DNA from 3 places in the Aeromonas media genome. Region 3 is predicted to be linked to each of the others. Evidence: riboswitches for the same ligand, from Rfam matches in the RefSeq annotation. Region 3 holds a riboswitch; each other region holds the start of a gene.
What was found. Region 3 has a riboswitch for cyclic di-GMP ahead of gbpA (N-acetylglucosamine-binding protein GbpA). Riboswitches for the same ligand answer to the same signal wherever they lie in the genome.

Region 1: another riboswitch for cyclic di-GMP. It lies ahead of KI797_RS04260 (glycosyl hydrolase family 18 protein); the one in region 3 lies ahead of gbpA (N-acetylglucosamine-binding protein GbpA).
Region 2: another riboswitch for cyclic di-GMP. It lies ahead of KI797_RS16380 (glycosyl hydrolase family 18 protein); the one in region 3 lies ahead of gbpA (N-acetylglucosamine-binding protein GbpA).

What each region holds. Positions count from the first base shown of each region.
Region 1 is NZ_CP075564.1:886,920-891,761, reverse strand. Features, by position in the region: gene KI797_RS04260 (glycosyl hydrolase family 18 protein) at 197-3,235, opposite strand; cyclic di-GMP riboswitch class I at 3,350-3,433, opposite strand; tRNA gene KI797_RS04255 (tRNA-Ala) at 3,903-3,978, opposite strand; tRNA gene KI797_RS04250 (tRNA-Ala) at 4,019-4,094, opposite strand; tRNA gene KI797_RS04245 (tRNA-Ala) at 4,153-4,228, opposite strand; tRNA gene KI797_RS04240 (tRNA-Ala) at 4,293-4,368, opposite strand; tRNA gene KI797_RS04235 (tRNA-Ala) at 4,397-4,472, opposite strand; gene KI797_RS21015 (hypothetical protein) at 4,709-4,842, opposite strand, start outside.
Region 2 is NZ_CP075564.1:3,555,337-3,560,178, reverse strand. Features, by position in the region: gene KI797_RS16385 (hybrid sensor histidine kinase/response regulator) at 1-1,169, shown strand, start outside; cyclic di-GMP riboswitch class I at 1,373-1,459, shown strand; partial or broken gene KI797_RS16380 (glycosyl hydrolase family 18 protein) at 1,571-4,173, shown strand; gene KI797_RS16375 (immunoglobulin-like domain-containing protein) at 4,295-4,842, shown strand, end outside.
Region 3 is NZ_CP075564.1:631,120-635,961, reverse strand. Features, by position in the region: gene KI797_RS03080 (M3 family metallopeptidase) at 1-673, opposite strand, end outside; gene KI797_RS03075 (methyl-accepting chemotaxis protein) at 967-2,661, shown strand; cyclic di-GMP riboswitch class I at 2,925-3,010, shown strand; gene gbpA (N-acetylglucosamine-binding protein GbpA) at 3,076-4,644, shown strand; gene KI797_RS03065 (cytochrome b) at 4,648-4,842, shown strand, end outside.

The DNA of each region.
Region 1 (4,842 bases), 260 kb from region 3:
ATGGGCAGGCATCCGTCCATGGCGACTGCCCATCCACAAGGGGGTCAGCCCCACAGCTTGCCTGGTGGCAATTGGCCGCTCTTCGGAGCGGTCTTTTTTATGGTCCCCTTCCTTTATATAGGCAGCAAAAAAATCCGGAGCCTGGGCTCCGGATTGGGTCATTGCGTTGAGGCGGGGTTGGCCCCTCAACCTGTCATCAGTAATTGCATACCAGCTTCCAGCTGCCATCACCCGCCTTGGGTTCGCTGCTGGTCCACCAGTTCGCCTGCCAGACCCCCTTGTTGTGGGTCATGCGGTCGGTGCCGTTGGCGTGATCCCCGCGTGGCCAGGTCGGATAGGCATTGTACTCCGCCGGGTTGACGCTCTGGCTGGCGCAACTGGTGCCACCGCTACCGCCGTCACCGCCACTGCTGCCCCCCAGCACCGCCTCGGCCAGGGCCGGGAAGTCGGACTTCAGGCCTATGGTCTGGCTACCGGCAATCAAACGCATGCCGCTCGGTACGCCAGCGGCTGGCAGATAGTAGGTCATGGCCACTTCCACCTCGGTACCCGGCGCCCAGGCCTTCCAGGCCGGCAGCGTCAGTGCCACCTTGTGGAAGTCCTTCTCGCCTGCGATGCCGTCGGAGTTCTGGTTGCCGCCGCTCTCCACCACGGTCAGCCCCATACCGCTCTGGTCGGTGATGGTGTCGGAGGTGGAAGTAGGCATCAGGAACTCGATGCGGGTGCCACCCGGTATGGTCTGGGTCGACTTGTTGGTGAGCTTCAGGGTCGGGTTGATCGGGTAGTTGGAGTCCCCTTCCTTGAAGCCGGAGAGGCTCACACCGATGTCGAGCTGGGCGGCCGGTGCCGGCAGATCGTTCTGCTTCAGGGCCGCCTTGTCGGCCTTGCTGAACTTGTCGTAGGCGAGGCTGGTGAGGGTACTGCCCATCACGTACTCGTTCTTCGCGGCGTCGAAGTCATAGTCCCCCGCCATCTCCCAGAACATCACGCCCCCCAGACCGCGACTGACGATGTAGTCGAGCTTGTGGCCCATGGACTCTTCATCTTCGGTGGAGAGGAACACCTTCTTCTGCTCGTTCCACAGCCAGGGCGCATGGGCCTTGTCGTCGTAGTAACGCACGTACTGGCCTTGCATCACGTGGGCCGGGTTGTTGGGATCCAGACCCCAGGCCTGGCCGTAGCTCGGCAGTGTGGTGATGCCGAGGCTGGCCGCATGCTCCAGGTTCTTGGCATGCCACATGGGCACGGCACCACCGCCAATCTCCTTGCCGTTCTTGTCAAGGTCATGCCAGATGTTGTCGATGCCGACCGCACCATTGCCGCACGGAATGGTGCTGCCACCGGTCCCCGGCTGGCAATCGCTCTGGCTCGGCAGCGCCGCCTTGCCCCCCAGGCCATGGGTGCCACCGGTGACCCCCTGCCAGCCACGGGTGTAGTAAGGCACCCCTATGTTGATCTTGCCCGCCGCCAAAGCCCCCCGGAAGTAGTGGGCTGCCCAGGCGGAGTTGAGATAACCGATGCCACCGAACTGGGCCTGGGTGTAGACACCCCACTGGGACAGCTCGGGATCCGCCTTGTTGTCGAACAGGGCGGCGTTGTGGCCGACGAAGTGGTTCCAGGCACCGTGGAAGTCATAGGTCATCAGGTTGACGTAGTCGAGGTACTGGGTGACCTGGAAGTTTTCCATGCCGCGCAGCAGGTAGGCCGAGGCCGGCGAGGCGATGGTCAGCATGTACTTGCGACCATCCTCGGTCCCGGCGCTGTCGAGCTTGTTGCGCAGGGTCTTCATCAGCACTTCATAGTTCGCAAACAGCTTGCCGCGACACTGGTTGGAGAGCGGGAAATCGTTGGGGTTGCCCGCATCCTTCATGGAGGTGGGGTACTCGTAATCCACATCCACCCCGTCGAAACCGTACTGGCGGATGAAGCCCACCGCCGAGTCGGCGAAGGCGTTAATGCCGGCGGTGTTGACCGAGCAGTCGCCCTTGGTGGTGGCGGCGTAGAAGCCGCGGGTATCGGCCCAGCCCCCCACCGAGATGAGGGTCTTCACGTCCGGGTACTGCTTCTTGTATTTCGACAGCAGGTTGAAGTGACCCTGATAGGCGAACTCGGGATCCATCTCGGCGCCCGGCACCCCGTCCCAGGTCATCTTGGTGGCGGCGTCATCCACCTTGATGAGGTGGCTCTGTTCATCCACCGCCGCGAAGGCGTAGTTGATGTGGGTGATCTTGTCCCAGGGGATGTCGCCCACCAGGTAGGAGGGCAAGCCGTTCTTGCCGGTACGCCAGGAGGTGAAATAACCGATGACGCGACGGCCATGGTCATCCCCCATGCACTCGCTGCCATCGGCGCGGTAGATCTGGCGCACGTCGCAGGAGAGGTTGCCGCCGGTGGGAGGCAGGGCCGCCTCTTCCACCTGCACATCCACCTGGGTGGACTCGCCAGAGAGATTTGCCTTGTCGGTCGCCACCAGCTTGAGACCGGTCAGCCCCTTGTTCTGGGGCGTCCAGCTCAGTTGCCAGGGAGCGCTGCTGTCTTCGCCCACCTTCTGGCCATTCACGAAGAGCTCGAGCTTGGCGACGTCGTCATTGGCGTCGGTCACATTGCCGGTCACGGTGAGGGCGCGGCTCAGGGTCACCTTGGCACCGGCGGCGGGGCTGGCGATGCTCACCTTGGGGGCCTCTGGCGCCACCACGGCGGCGACCTTGAAGCTGGAATCAGCTTCACTCAGCACCTTTCCGTCTTTATCCAGTGCCCGTGCCTTGAGGGCGTGATTGCCCACACCGGCGGCAGACCAGCTGGCGCTCCAGGGGGAGGCCGTGGCCGTGGCGACCAGGGTGCCATCGACCAGGTATTCCACCTTGGCGAGCGCCGTGGCCGGGCCGCTCAGGGTCACCGCCAGGGCCACACTGGCCCCCTCGCTGACGCTGCAGCCCACGGCGGGGGAGCCGATGGCGATCACCAGGGCCGGCGGCGGCACCTCACCGCCATAGAGTTTCCAGGCATCGGCCCAGACAGCGCCGACACCGGGTTCGTAGTGGTAAGGCGACGCGCCACACCAGCCGGAATAAGGGAATTCCTTGCATTCATAGAGGGCGCCTGCGTTGCTGACGATGTCGCCAGCCTTGTAGGCGGTGCCGGCCTGATAGGCGGGATAGGCGGCCTGTGCCCAGGCAGGGACGGCCGCAAGGGCGACCAGCATGGCGAGCCTGCTGGGCCTCAAGATCTGTTGCATATTGTTATCTTCCTTGTTTTGTCTTGGCTTTTAAAACCAGGAAAAGCGCAATCGCAACAGGGAACAAGGGAACGACAACAGGCCATGGACGGGCCACATACCCTCATGTCACCCCGGGGTAACCCCGCTGTCTGGTCCGCTTGGGACAGATCGGAGGCTTTGCGTCCCGGCATCACTGCCGGTTTGCCCTTAACCTGGGTTCCGTGAGGAACGGCTCGAGTATAGGAAGCAAGTGGCAGCCGCTCAATCTTTATTCTCTAAGGAAAATATGTGCATGCCAGCCAGTTCACACTTTCCTTCAATCGGCCAACTAAGAATTAAGTCATTAATATCAATCTGTTAGTCACATCAGAAAAACGGACTCAGCCTCTTTTGTCTCCCCATAATGTGCGTTGCCTCACTGGTCAGAGCTGCCAGAAATGTGACAACGCGCGCCTTTGACCAACGCGCCAAGGCTATGGAAACACTGGCCAAAAATAAAAAAATACCCATGAAAGGAAGACCTACCCTGCTGCCTCTGGCCTGGCGCCGTCGCCACGGTTGATAACTTGCCACAACACCCAAGCTCGCAGCCAATGCGGGCTTTTTGACAGTCGTGCATAGAAGGCAGAGAGAAAAATAGGCAAAAACAAAAAGGCCACCGCGATAACGGTGGCCTTTTAATGTTTGGTGGAGCTACGCGGGATCGAACCGCGGACCTCTTGCATGCCATGCAAGCGCTCTCCCAGCTGAGCTATAACCCCAAGTTGTTGCGAATCAAGGTCAAGACCTTCACTCTGAATTTGGTGGAGCTACGCGGGATCGAACCGCGGACCTCTTGCATGCCATGCAAGCGCTCTCCCAGCTGAGCTATAACCCCAAATTCTTTACTCTTTAGACAATCGGTTCTGGCGGCCGTTTGCCCTTCTTCTAAATATTGGTGGAGCTACGCGGGATCGAACCGCGGACCTCTTGCATGCCATGCAAGCGCTCTCCCAGCTGAGCTATAGCCCCACAAAGGTCGGCCTGGGTGATACACACCGCACTGCCCTGGGTACTGTATTACCAATTTGGAATCTGGTGGAGCTACGCGGGATCGAACCGCGGACCTCTTGCATGCCATGCAAGCGCTCTCCCAGCTGAGCTATAACCCCTTGGATTCCAGATTGTTCGAGGAGAATTTGGTGGAGCTACGCGGGATCGAACCGCGGACCTCTTGCATGCCATGCAAGCGCTCTCCCAGCTGAGCTATAACCCCAACTCACCTCGGCGCTACCAAAGTTATCTCTGGCAACGGAGGCGCATGATAGGCATCACCCGCTTTGCTGTCAACCCAAAAATAACACCGGCTCGAGCGTTTAGTCAAAATTCAGACAGTTAGCTGTTTTTACCGCCAACTGCATCGCTATGTCGCTGTTTTATGTCATGAATCTGAGCGCTGCACAAAAGCAAAGGGCTCCCTTGCGGGAGCCCTTTTCAAGCAATGGCAGAGGCTTACTCGGCTGCCATCCGCGCTTCGATATAGGCCAGGGCACGATCGATGCGGGCGAGCACCCGCTCCTTGCCCACCAGCGCCATCGCGGCGTCGATGCCGGGGGACTGACCCAGATCGGTGACGGCAATGTGCG
Region 2 (4,842 bases), 1.6 Mb from region 3:
AGCGTACCCATGAACTCTCCGAGCTCAACCGCCAACTGCTGCTGGTGAACCAGCAGGTGGAGCGGGCGAACCACTCCAAGAGCCGTTTCCTGGCTGCGGTGAGCCACGATCTGACCCAGCCGCTGAACGCGGCTAAGCTGTTTACCTCCTCCCTGCTGGAGATGCTGCCGCCGGAAGACGAGCCGGCCCGCATTGCCCGCCACATCGACGATGCCCTGGGGGCGACCGAAGATCTCATCACGGATCTGCTGGATATCTCACGGTTGGAGGCGGGCAAGTTCAAGGCGAAGAAGCTCGATTTCGCCCTGCGCGACATGTTCGACAACCTCAAGGCCGAGTTTGGGGTGCTGGCCCAGGCGGGAGGGATCCAGTTCTCCGTGGTGGAGAGTCGCCTCGCCGTCTACAGCGACGTGCGCCTGCTGCGGAGGGTGCTGCAGAACTTCCTCACCAATGCGTTTCGCTACAACCCCGGTGGCCGGGTGCTGCTCGGTTGCCGTCGACTGGGGGACAAGGTACGCATCGAGGTGTGGGACAACGGCCCCGGCATCCCGCTGGACAAGCAGGAGGCTATCTTTGACGAATTCTCCCGCCTCGATCACTCCCGCACCGCGAGGGAGCAGGGGCTCGGCCTCGGGCTCGCCATCGCCCGCGGCATCTCCCAGGTGCTGGGCCACCAGCTCTCCCTGCGCAGCTGGCCGGGGGCGGGATCGGTGTTTGCCATCACCCTCAACCTCGCGACCCGGCCCGTGATGCCGAGCCAGGTGGCGGCCCCCGTGGTGCGGGACAGCCAGCTGGAGGGGATCCGGGTGCTCTGCATCGACAACGAGGAGGAGATCCTCATCGCCATGGCCTCCCTGCTGGGGCGCTGGGGTTGCGAGGTGCGTTGCGCCCAGAACCTGGAGCAGGCGCTATCCCTCATCGGCGACGGCTTCCTGCCGCAACTGGTGCTGTCGGATTATCACCTGGACGATGGCAAGACGGGACTGCAGGCGCTGCACATGATCCGGCTGGCCCACGGCAATGGCATCGGCGGCATCATCATCAGCGCGGATCGCAAGAGCGAGCTGCAGACGCAGATCCGCGAGCACGGCTTTGGCTACGTCAGCAAACCGGTCAAGCCGCTCAAGCTGCGGGCATTGATGAACAGCCTGCTGTTGCCAATACAGTGACAGGCTTCACACAATCAATCATTGATAGGTTCGTTCATGAATGATCATCAGGCGCCAGCATCACCGATGTTGGCGCCAGCTTGCCGGCATGTTCGCGAACAATTGCGAAAAGTGAGTCCTGTTTGCTGTCATTTTTACTAGGTAGCATCCCTTCCTGCTCCCACCTATAGTCATTCGGCGATTATTTTTGTCGCAAATCAAGTTGTGCAAAAAGGCAAACCGGATGAAAGTCCGGGACGCAAAGCCTCCGGTCTAAGGGTCAAAGTGCCTAGGATAGCGGGGCCACCACAGGTTGTATCGTCCATGGGCCAAGCCATGGTTGCGATGATGTCTGCGTTACCTGTCAGGTTGCGTTGCCTTTTTCGTTGTTAATTCCAATAACGAAATAAGGAAGTTCAAATATGTTAAGTCCAAAACTTTCCCTGCTGGCACTCCTTGTCGGGGGGCTCTGCGCTACCTCCGCCTTCGCCGCTGCCCCTGGCAAACCCACCATAGGCTCGGGCCCCACCAAGTTCGCCATCGTCGAAGTCAATCAATCCGCCTCGGCTTACAACCAGCTGGTGACCGTCCACAAGGATGGCGCCCCGGTCAGCGTGACTTGGAACCTCTGGTCCGGTGACGTGGGCCAGACCGCCAAGGTGCTGCTCGATGGCAATGAGGTGTGGTCAGGCCCGGCTTCAGCCGCGGGTACCGCCAACTTCAAGGTGACCAAGGGAGGGCGCTACCAGATGCAGGTGGCCCTGTGCAACGCCGACGGCTGCACGCTCTCCGACAAGAAGGAACTGGTGGTCGCCGATACCGACGGCAGCCATCTGGCGCCGCTCAATGCACCGCTGCAAGAGAACAACAAGCCCTACGCCAACAAGTCCGGCAAGGTGGTGGGTGCCTACTACGTGGAATGGGGGGTCTATGGTCGCAAGTTCACCGTCGACAAGATCCCGGCCCAGAACCTGACTCACATCCTCTATGGCTTCACCCCCATCTGCGGCGGCAACGGCATCAACGACAGCCTCAAAGAGATCTCCGGCAGCTTCGAGGCGCTGCAGCGCTCCTGTGCCGGTCGCGAGGACTTCAAGGTCTCCATCCACGATCCTTGGGCGGCGATCCAGATGTCCCAGGGCAACCTCAGTGCCTGGGATGAGCCCTACAAGGGCAACTTCGGCAACCTGATGGCGCTCAAGCAGGCCCGTCCTGACCTCAAGATCCTGCCCTCGGTCGGGGGGGGGGGTGGACCCTCTCGGATCCCTTTTACTTCTTGGGGGACAAGACCAAGCGCGACACCTTCGTCGCCTCGGTCAAGGAGTTCCTGCAGACCTGGAAGTTCTTCGACGGCGTGGACATCGACTGGGAGTTCCCGGGCGGCCAGGGCGCCAACCCCAGCCTGGGCGGTCCGAGCGATGGCGCCACCTATGTGGTGCTGATGCAGGAACTGCGCGCCATGCTCGACGAACTGGAGGCCGAGACCGGACGTCAGTATGAGCTCACTTCGGCCATCAGCGCCGGCGGTGACAAGATTGCCAAGGTGGATTATCAGGCGGCCCAGCAGTACATGGACCACATCTTCCTGATGAGCTACGACTTCAGTGGCGCCTTCGACCTGAACAACCTGGCCCACCAGACCAACCTCTTTGCTTCCAGCTGGGATCCGGCCACCAAGTACACCACCGACAAGGGCGTCAGGGCACTGCTGGATCAGGGGGTGACGCCGGGCAAGATAGTGGTGGGCGCCGCCATGTATGGTCGTGGCTGGACCGGGGTGAACGGCTATCAGGCTGGCAACCCCTTCACCGGCACCGCTACCGGGCCGGTAACCGGCACCTGGGAGAACGGCGTGGTGGATTACCGCGACATCGTCAACAACCGCATGGGCGCTGGCTGGGAGCAGGGCTATGACGAGGTGGCCGAGGCCCCCTATGTCTTCAAGGCCAGCAGCGGCGATCTCATCAGCTTCGACAACGATCGCTCGGTCAAGGCCAAGGGGCAGTACGTGCTGGCGAACCAGCTCGGCGGCCTGTTTGCCTGGGAGATCGATGCGGACAACGGCGACATCCTCAACGCCATGCACGAGGGATTGGGCCATGGCGAGGGCACCCTGCCACCGGCGAACAAGCCGCCACTGGCCAATGCCGGCAGCGATCTGAGTGTCACCGGCCCGACCGAGGTGACTCTCAACGGCTCCGCCTCCCATGATCCTGAAAACGGGGTGCTGACCCACAGCTGGAAGCAGGTCTCTGGCCCCCAGGCCAGCCTGCTCGATGCCACCCAGGCCAAGGCCCGCGTGGTGCTGGACGCCGTCAGTGCTGACGTCAACCTGGTGTTCGAGCTGACCGTCACCGACGATCAGGGCCTCACCGCCAAGGATCAGGTGGTGGTGACCAACAAGGCGCCGCAGCCCAACCTGCCGCCCGTGGTCAGCGTCCCGGCCAGTGCCAGCGTCGAGTCCGGCAAGCAGGTGACCATCCAGGCCACGGCATCCGATCCGAACGGTGACACCCTGAGCTATCAGTGGAGCCTGCCAGCGGGTCTTACCGCCACCGGCCAGGACAGTGCCACCCTAGTGGTCACGGGTCCGAGCGTCACCAGCGACACCGCTTATGACCTGACCCTGGTGGTCACAGACGGTTCCCTTGACGCCAGTGCCGCTACCCGCCTCACCGTCAAGCCGGTCAGCACCGGTGGCGGTTGTGAGGCAAGCGATCCGGAGGCGGCCAACTGGCCGGCCTGGAACGCCAGCACCGTCTACAACGCCGAAACCAAGGTGAGCCACAACCAGCTGGTGTGGCAGGCCAAGTACTGGACCCAGGGCAACGAGCCAAGCCAGACGGCGGATCAGTGGAAGCTGATAAGCCCGGTGCAGCTCGGCTGGAACGCGGGTGTGGCCTACAACGCCGGTGACTTCACCAACCACAACGGGCGCAAGTGGAAGGCCCAGTACTGGACCAAGGGCGATGAACCCGGCAAGGCCGCGGTCTGGGTGGATCAGGGGGTGGCCAGCTGTAACTGACAAGCCATCCGGGATGGGGCCTGGCCCCATCCCTTCTCACCCTTTTTCACTGACAGGGCCAACGGCCCTGCCATCGCAACAAGAATGCCTCAGCATTTATTCCCTATGAAGGACAGACCCCATGAAGAATCATCACACCCTGTTGCGGGCGAGTGTTCCCCTGCTCGGCTGGGTGCTGCTTGCGCCGCTGGCGATGGCCCAGCAGAGCAGTACCACGGGGGCATTTCGCAAGGACAACAGCGCGCCCCAGATCTACAGCCAGGAGGGGCTGGTCAACAATTTTGCCCAGATGCTGCCACTGGGGGCGACCTTTTCCCCCCTGCTGACGGCCTGGGATGCCGAGGATGGCGATCTCACGGCTCGCATCAGCCAGAAAAGCACGGTCAATACCCAGGTGCCGGGCAGCTATGTGGCCCAGTATCAGGTCAAGGACGATGGTCTGCCCGCGGAGGATGGTTTCAAGGGGTGGGGGAGCATCACCACCACCTTCTCGTTGCCGGTGACCATTTATGATCCAGCGCGTGAGTTGCCCGCCAGGATGCTTGTGCTGGGGACGCTCTGGGATGAGGGTCCCGTCATCAACGACACTCTCTTCATGGTGGTTGGCGACGCGCTGAGCCGCCCCTTCCGTATCAATGGAGACAGCCTGCCGCTGCTGGGAGAGAGGCT
Region 3 (4,842 bases):
CTTTCAGCTCCGCCAGGCTCTGGTGTACCCGCTGTTCAGTGCGGCTGATAAAGTCATCGAGCACGGCGAACAGCTGCTCCGGGCTCATCTGCTCGTTCTTGTGCACCTTGTAGTCGAAGTAGTCCCGATAACCCATGGCCCGGGCGAAGCGGTTGCGCAGGGCTACCACCTCGAGGAAGCCGTTGCCGACCACCCACTGCTCCAGGGTGTGGAACATGGCGAGCGCACTCTGGCGCACCGCCTCGTCGGCACTGGCGGCCAGCGCCGTGCTGGCGGCGGGCAGACTGCCGGCCACCTGGCGGCCCTGCTCGTCCAGCAAAGTCAGTTTCAACCCCTTGCGGCGGGTAAAGAGATCCGCCTCGGCGACCACCAGCTCGTCCATCAGGGCGGCGGCGGCCGGATCCTCGATGACGTTGCACTCGAAGAAGGCCACCCAGCCCGCCAGGCCGCGCCTGAGAGCGGGCTCCTCAGCCTGGGCCTGCATCTCCCGCAATGCGGGCAGCCTGGCCGGATCGGCGCAGAACGCCTTGTAGGCCTGCTCGGCGGCGGTGAAACCGGCCTGATCGTCGCTGGTACCCATGTAGGTGGACCAGAACAGATCCTCCTTGCGCCTGTGTACCCTCAGGTAGTCGGCGTTGAGCTGGTTCAAGTAATTCCTGGCAATGGAACTCATAAATTCCCTCTTTTTATGGGGTCACCCACAGGGGTGCCCACTCCTTTTTGGTGAAATGCCAACTCATTCACACTTCCTGCAAATAGGGCCGGCAAATAGTGCGCCGGGATGCGCCAGACCACGCTATCAAAAGCGAGGGTTCCTGTCTGCTGGCTATACTGGTTGCCAAAAAACTCAATTGGCGGTCAATCATCACAACCCATTGAAAGTTAAATAAATGTTAACCAAAAATAATCGAGGCCAGCCAACTGACTGGCCCTCACCAGATCCGCACGGGAAAGAAGGAAAAGACTATGTTCAAGCTCGGTGATATCGCCGTGAGTCGCAAACTGATGCTGCTGCTCTCGGTGGCGCTGGTCGGCTTCATCGCACTGCTGCTCATCTCGGCCAGTGCCCTGCATCGCAACCTGATGAGTGAGCGGGAAGCCAGATTGCAGGCGGTGCTGGATCTCGCCATGAGCCGGATACAGACCCTCGCCGCCACCCTGCCCGCCCCAGAGGCGCAGGCCGAGGCCAAGGCCATGCTCGACAGCATGCGCTTCGATGGCGACAACTATCTGTTCGTACTGGATGAGAATCGCCGGGTGATGGTGCATCCTGCCAAGCCCGAGCTGGCCGGCCAGCAGATGGGCGCGCCCGACGCAGCCCCCGCCGACGCCCACTGGCAACGCATGGTGGATCTGGGCAAGGGAGGCCATCAGGGTCGTCTTGAATACCAATGGATCTCCCCCTCCGGCGAGGTGGCCCAGAAGATGTCACTGGTGGCCGGCTACCAGCCCTGGGGCTGGATCCTGGGCTCCGGTCTCTTGCTGCAAGACATCGAGGCCACCATCTGGTCCCAGTATGAGCTGATGGGAGGGGCCACCCTGCTGGTGATCCTGCTGATGGGATGGCTGGGGATGACCATCAGCCGCTCCATCGTCAAGCCACTGGCCGAGATCAAGGGGGCCATGGCCCAGGTGGCAGCCGGCGATCTGGTGGTGAGCATCCCGGTGCATGGCAAGGATGAGCTGGGGGCCGTCGCCACCAGCACCAATCAGGGACTGGATGCCATTCGTCACGCCCTGCTGGAAGCCAGCCAGGGGGCTCGCAACGTGGCGGATGCCGCCCTGCGCATCGCCGCCTCCGCCGAGCAGACCAATCAGGCGGTCAACAACCAGCGGGATCAGCTGGCCCAGCTCGCCACCGCCATGAACGAGATGAGCGCCACCATCTCGGACGTGGCGGGTCACGCCGAGAACACGGCTCGCGACACCCAGGATGCCACCAGCGAGGCCGGACTCGGCAACGAAGACGTCCACGCCAGCGTGCACGGCATCCAGGCACTCGCCACCGAGGTGGAGCAGGCCACCCATCAGGTCAATCGGCTCAAGGAGGGGGTGATGCAGATAGGCGAGGTGACGGCCGTCATCAGCGCCATCTCGGATCAGACCAATCTGCTGGCCCTCAACGCCGCCATCGAGGCGGCCCGCGCTGGCGAGCAGGGTCGCGGCTTCGCCGTGGTGGCCGACGAGGTACGCCAGCTGGCCAGCCGCACCCGCCACTCCACCGAGGAGATCCAGAGCACCATCACCCAGTTGCAGCAGCGGGCGATGACCGCCGCCAGCGCCATGGACGCCAGCCGCAAGCTGGCGGAGAGCAGCGTCGGCCAGTCCGAAAAGGCGGGGCAGGATCTCTCCCTCATCGTCAATCACATCCAGCACGTGAGCGACATGGCGACCCAGATCGCCACTGCGGCGGAGCAGCAGAGCATGGTGGCCGAGGACATGAACCGCAACGTCAGCGGCATCAATGACTCGGCCCTGGAGATGTCCCAGGCCGCATCCCAGCTGGCCCGGGAGAGCGAGCTGCTGGCCGGACTCTCCCGCAGCCTGGACGAGCGGCTGGCGGTGTTCAGGCTCGGCAATGGCCTCCCCCGGGATCTGTCGCCCGGTCAGGCTCCGCGCCCCTCGCCCTCCCGCCGCACAGACCAGTACCCGCACCACTGACCACCTGACCCAGTCCCATCCCCTGCCGGCCCCGCCGACAGGGGATTTTTTCATCAATGAAAAATGTCACCACCTCGCATCTTTTCAACAGAATGGGCGAACTAACCCCAACTTGATGGATTAAATATAAATTTAAAAACAATGAGTTAAGTTATTGCTCTACTCCGATGAGATCAAGTTGCAAAGATTTATACTTAATAATTTAATCAAAAAAAAGCCATCATGACTGTGTCGTCATCAAAGGCGGCACCCTGACCCTTTATGTAGTCATTTGGCAAACTGGTTGAAAGGCCAGGACGCAAAGCCTCCGGTCTAAAGACATGTCGTCCAGGATAGCGGGGTTGCCACACTCAGGTGTGTCACGGGGAATTCCCCTGCCAACTTGACTGCCCACATCACCGAACAGAGGAATGTATGGCAGCAAAAATCAAACTCAATCATGTGGCCACCGCGCTGGCGTTGCTCGCCAGCGGCGGCGCGCTCGCCCACGGCTACATCAGCCAGCCGGAAGGGCGCAACTATCTGTGCAAGACCGGCGGCAACAGCCAGTGCGGCGCCATTCAATGGGAGCCACAGAGCCTGGAGGCGCCGTCCGGCTTCCCCAATGGCGGCCCCGCCGACGGCCAGATCGCCTCGGCCGGTCATCCACAATTCGCTGAGCTCAACGCCCAGACCAGCGATCGCTGGACCAAGCGACAGGTGCAGGCCGGCCCCTTCGCCATCGGCTGGACCTTCACCGCCAACCATGTCACCCGCAACTGGCGCTACTACCTCACCAAGCAGGAGTGGAATCCGAACCAGCCGCTGACCAGGGACTCCTTCGATCTCAATCCGTTCTGTGTCATCGACGGGGGCATGGTGCAACCGCCCAAACAGGTCACCCATCAGTGCACCCTGCCGGCGCGCACCGGTCATCAGGTCATCCTCGGCGTCTGGGAAGTGGGAGATACCGCCAACAGCTTCTACAACCTGATCGATGTCCAGTTCGACGGCGGCACCCAGCCACCGCTGGCCTGGAGCCAGGGCGGGACCATCTACTCCTCCATCGATCTGGTTGCCGGCGACAAGGCCAAGACCCGGGTATTCGACGCCAACGGCGAGCGCACCGATCTGCAGACAGTGCTGACCATTGGTTCCGCCGAGCAGGGTCAAAAGAACAACTGGGCCCACGATCTGGCCGCCAAGATCAACGCCGAGCAGAGCCAGATCCGCGCTGGTCAGCAAGGCTCCGATGGCCAGTTCAACCCGGTCTACGGCCAGAATCCCGTCTACCTGAAGGCGGGCAGCAACCTGCAGCGGGTCGAGGTCCAGCTCGAGCAGCAGCAACCCCCGGTGAATGACGGCATCAGCGTGAGCGGGCTGGAGAACGAATACCTGCTCGACAACGGCAAGGTCACCCTCAACTTCACCGTCACGGCCGAGGGGGATCTCGCGGTCACCAACACCCTGTATGACCACGGTGGCGCCGCCAAGGGTCAAACCAGTGCCGACATCAAGGACAGCAGCCAGAGCTTCACCATGGAGGTCAGCGGTCTGAGCGCCGGTCACCACCAACTGGTGATCGAGGGCAAGCCGAAGGCGGGCGGCGCCCCCCTGCAGCAGACCGTGGATCTGATGTTCAAGGATCCGGCCAGCGGCGGTGACTACCAGTACAGTTTCCCGGAGGGGCTCAAATCCTATGCGGCAGGCACCAAGGTACTGCAGCCGAAAGATGGCAAGATCTATCAGTGCAAGCCCTACCCCTACAGCGGCTGGTGCACCATCTGGACAAGCACTGCGACCCAGTATGAGCCCGGTGTGGGCACCAACTGGCAGGATGCCTGGACCCTGGTGAACTGCTCCCCGCAATCAGAAGAGGCCCGAGCGGCCTCTTTTTTGTGCCTGTCATCCGCGCTCCCGGTGCCTTGCAGCACCCTGGGCCCCAGTCGGAAAAATCCTATGACGAAAGACTACTATGACCCCCTGAGCCGCCTGCTGCACTGATTGATGGCCGCCGTCATCCTCTACGCCACCCTGGCGGGCTACCTGATGCACCTGGTGATCGACAGCCACCCCAGGCTGTTTCAGTTTCTGTCGGTGTTGAACATGTCGATGGCGACCCTGATCACCCCGCTCTTCCTGCTGCGCTGGGGCTGGCGGCACTGGCGCGCACCCCTGCCCGAAGATAAAGCCGAGCCTCAC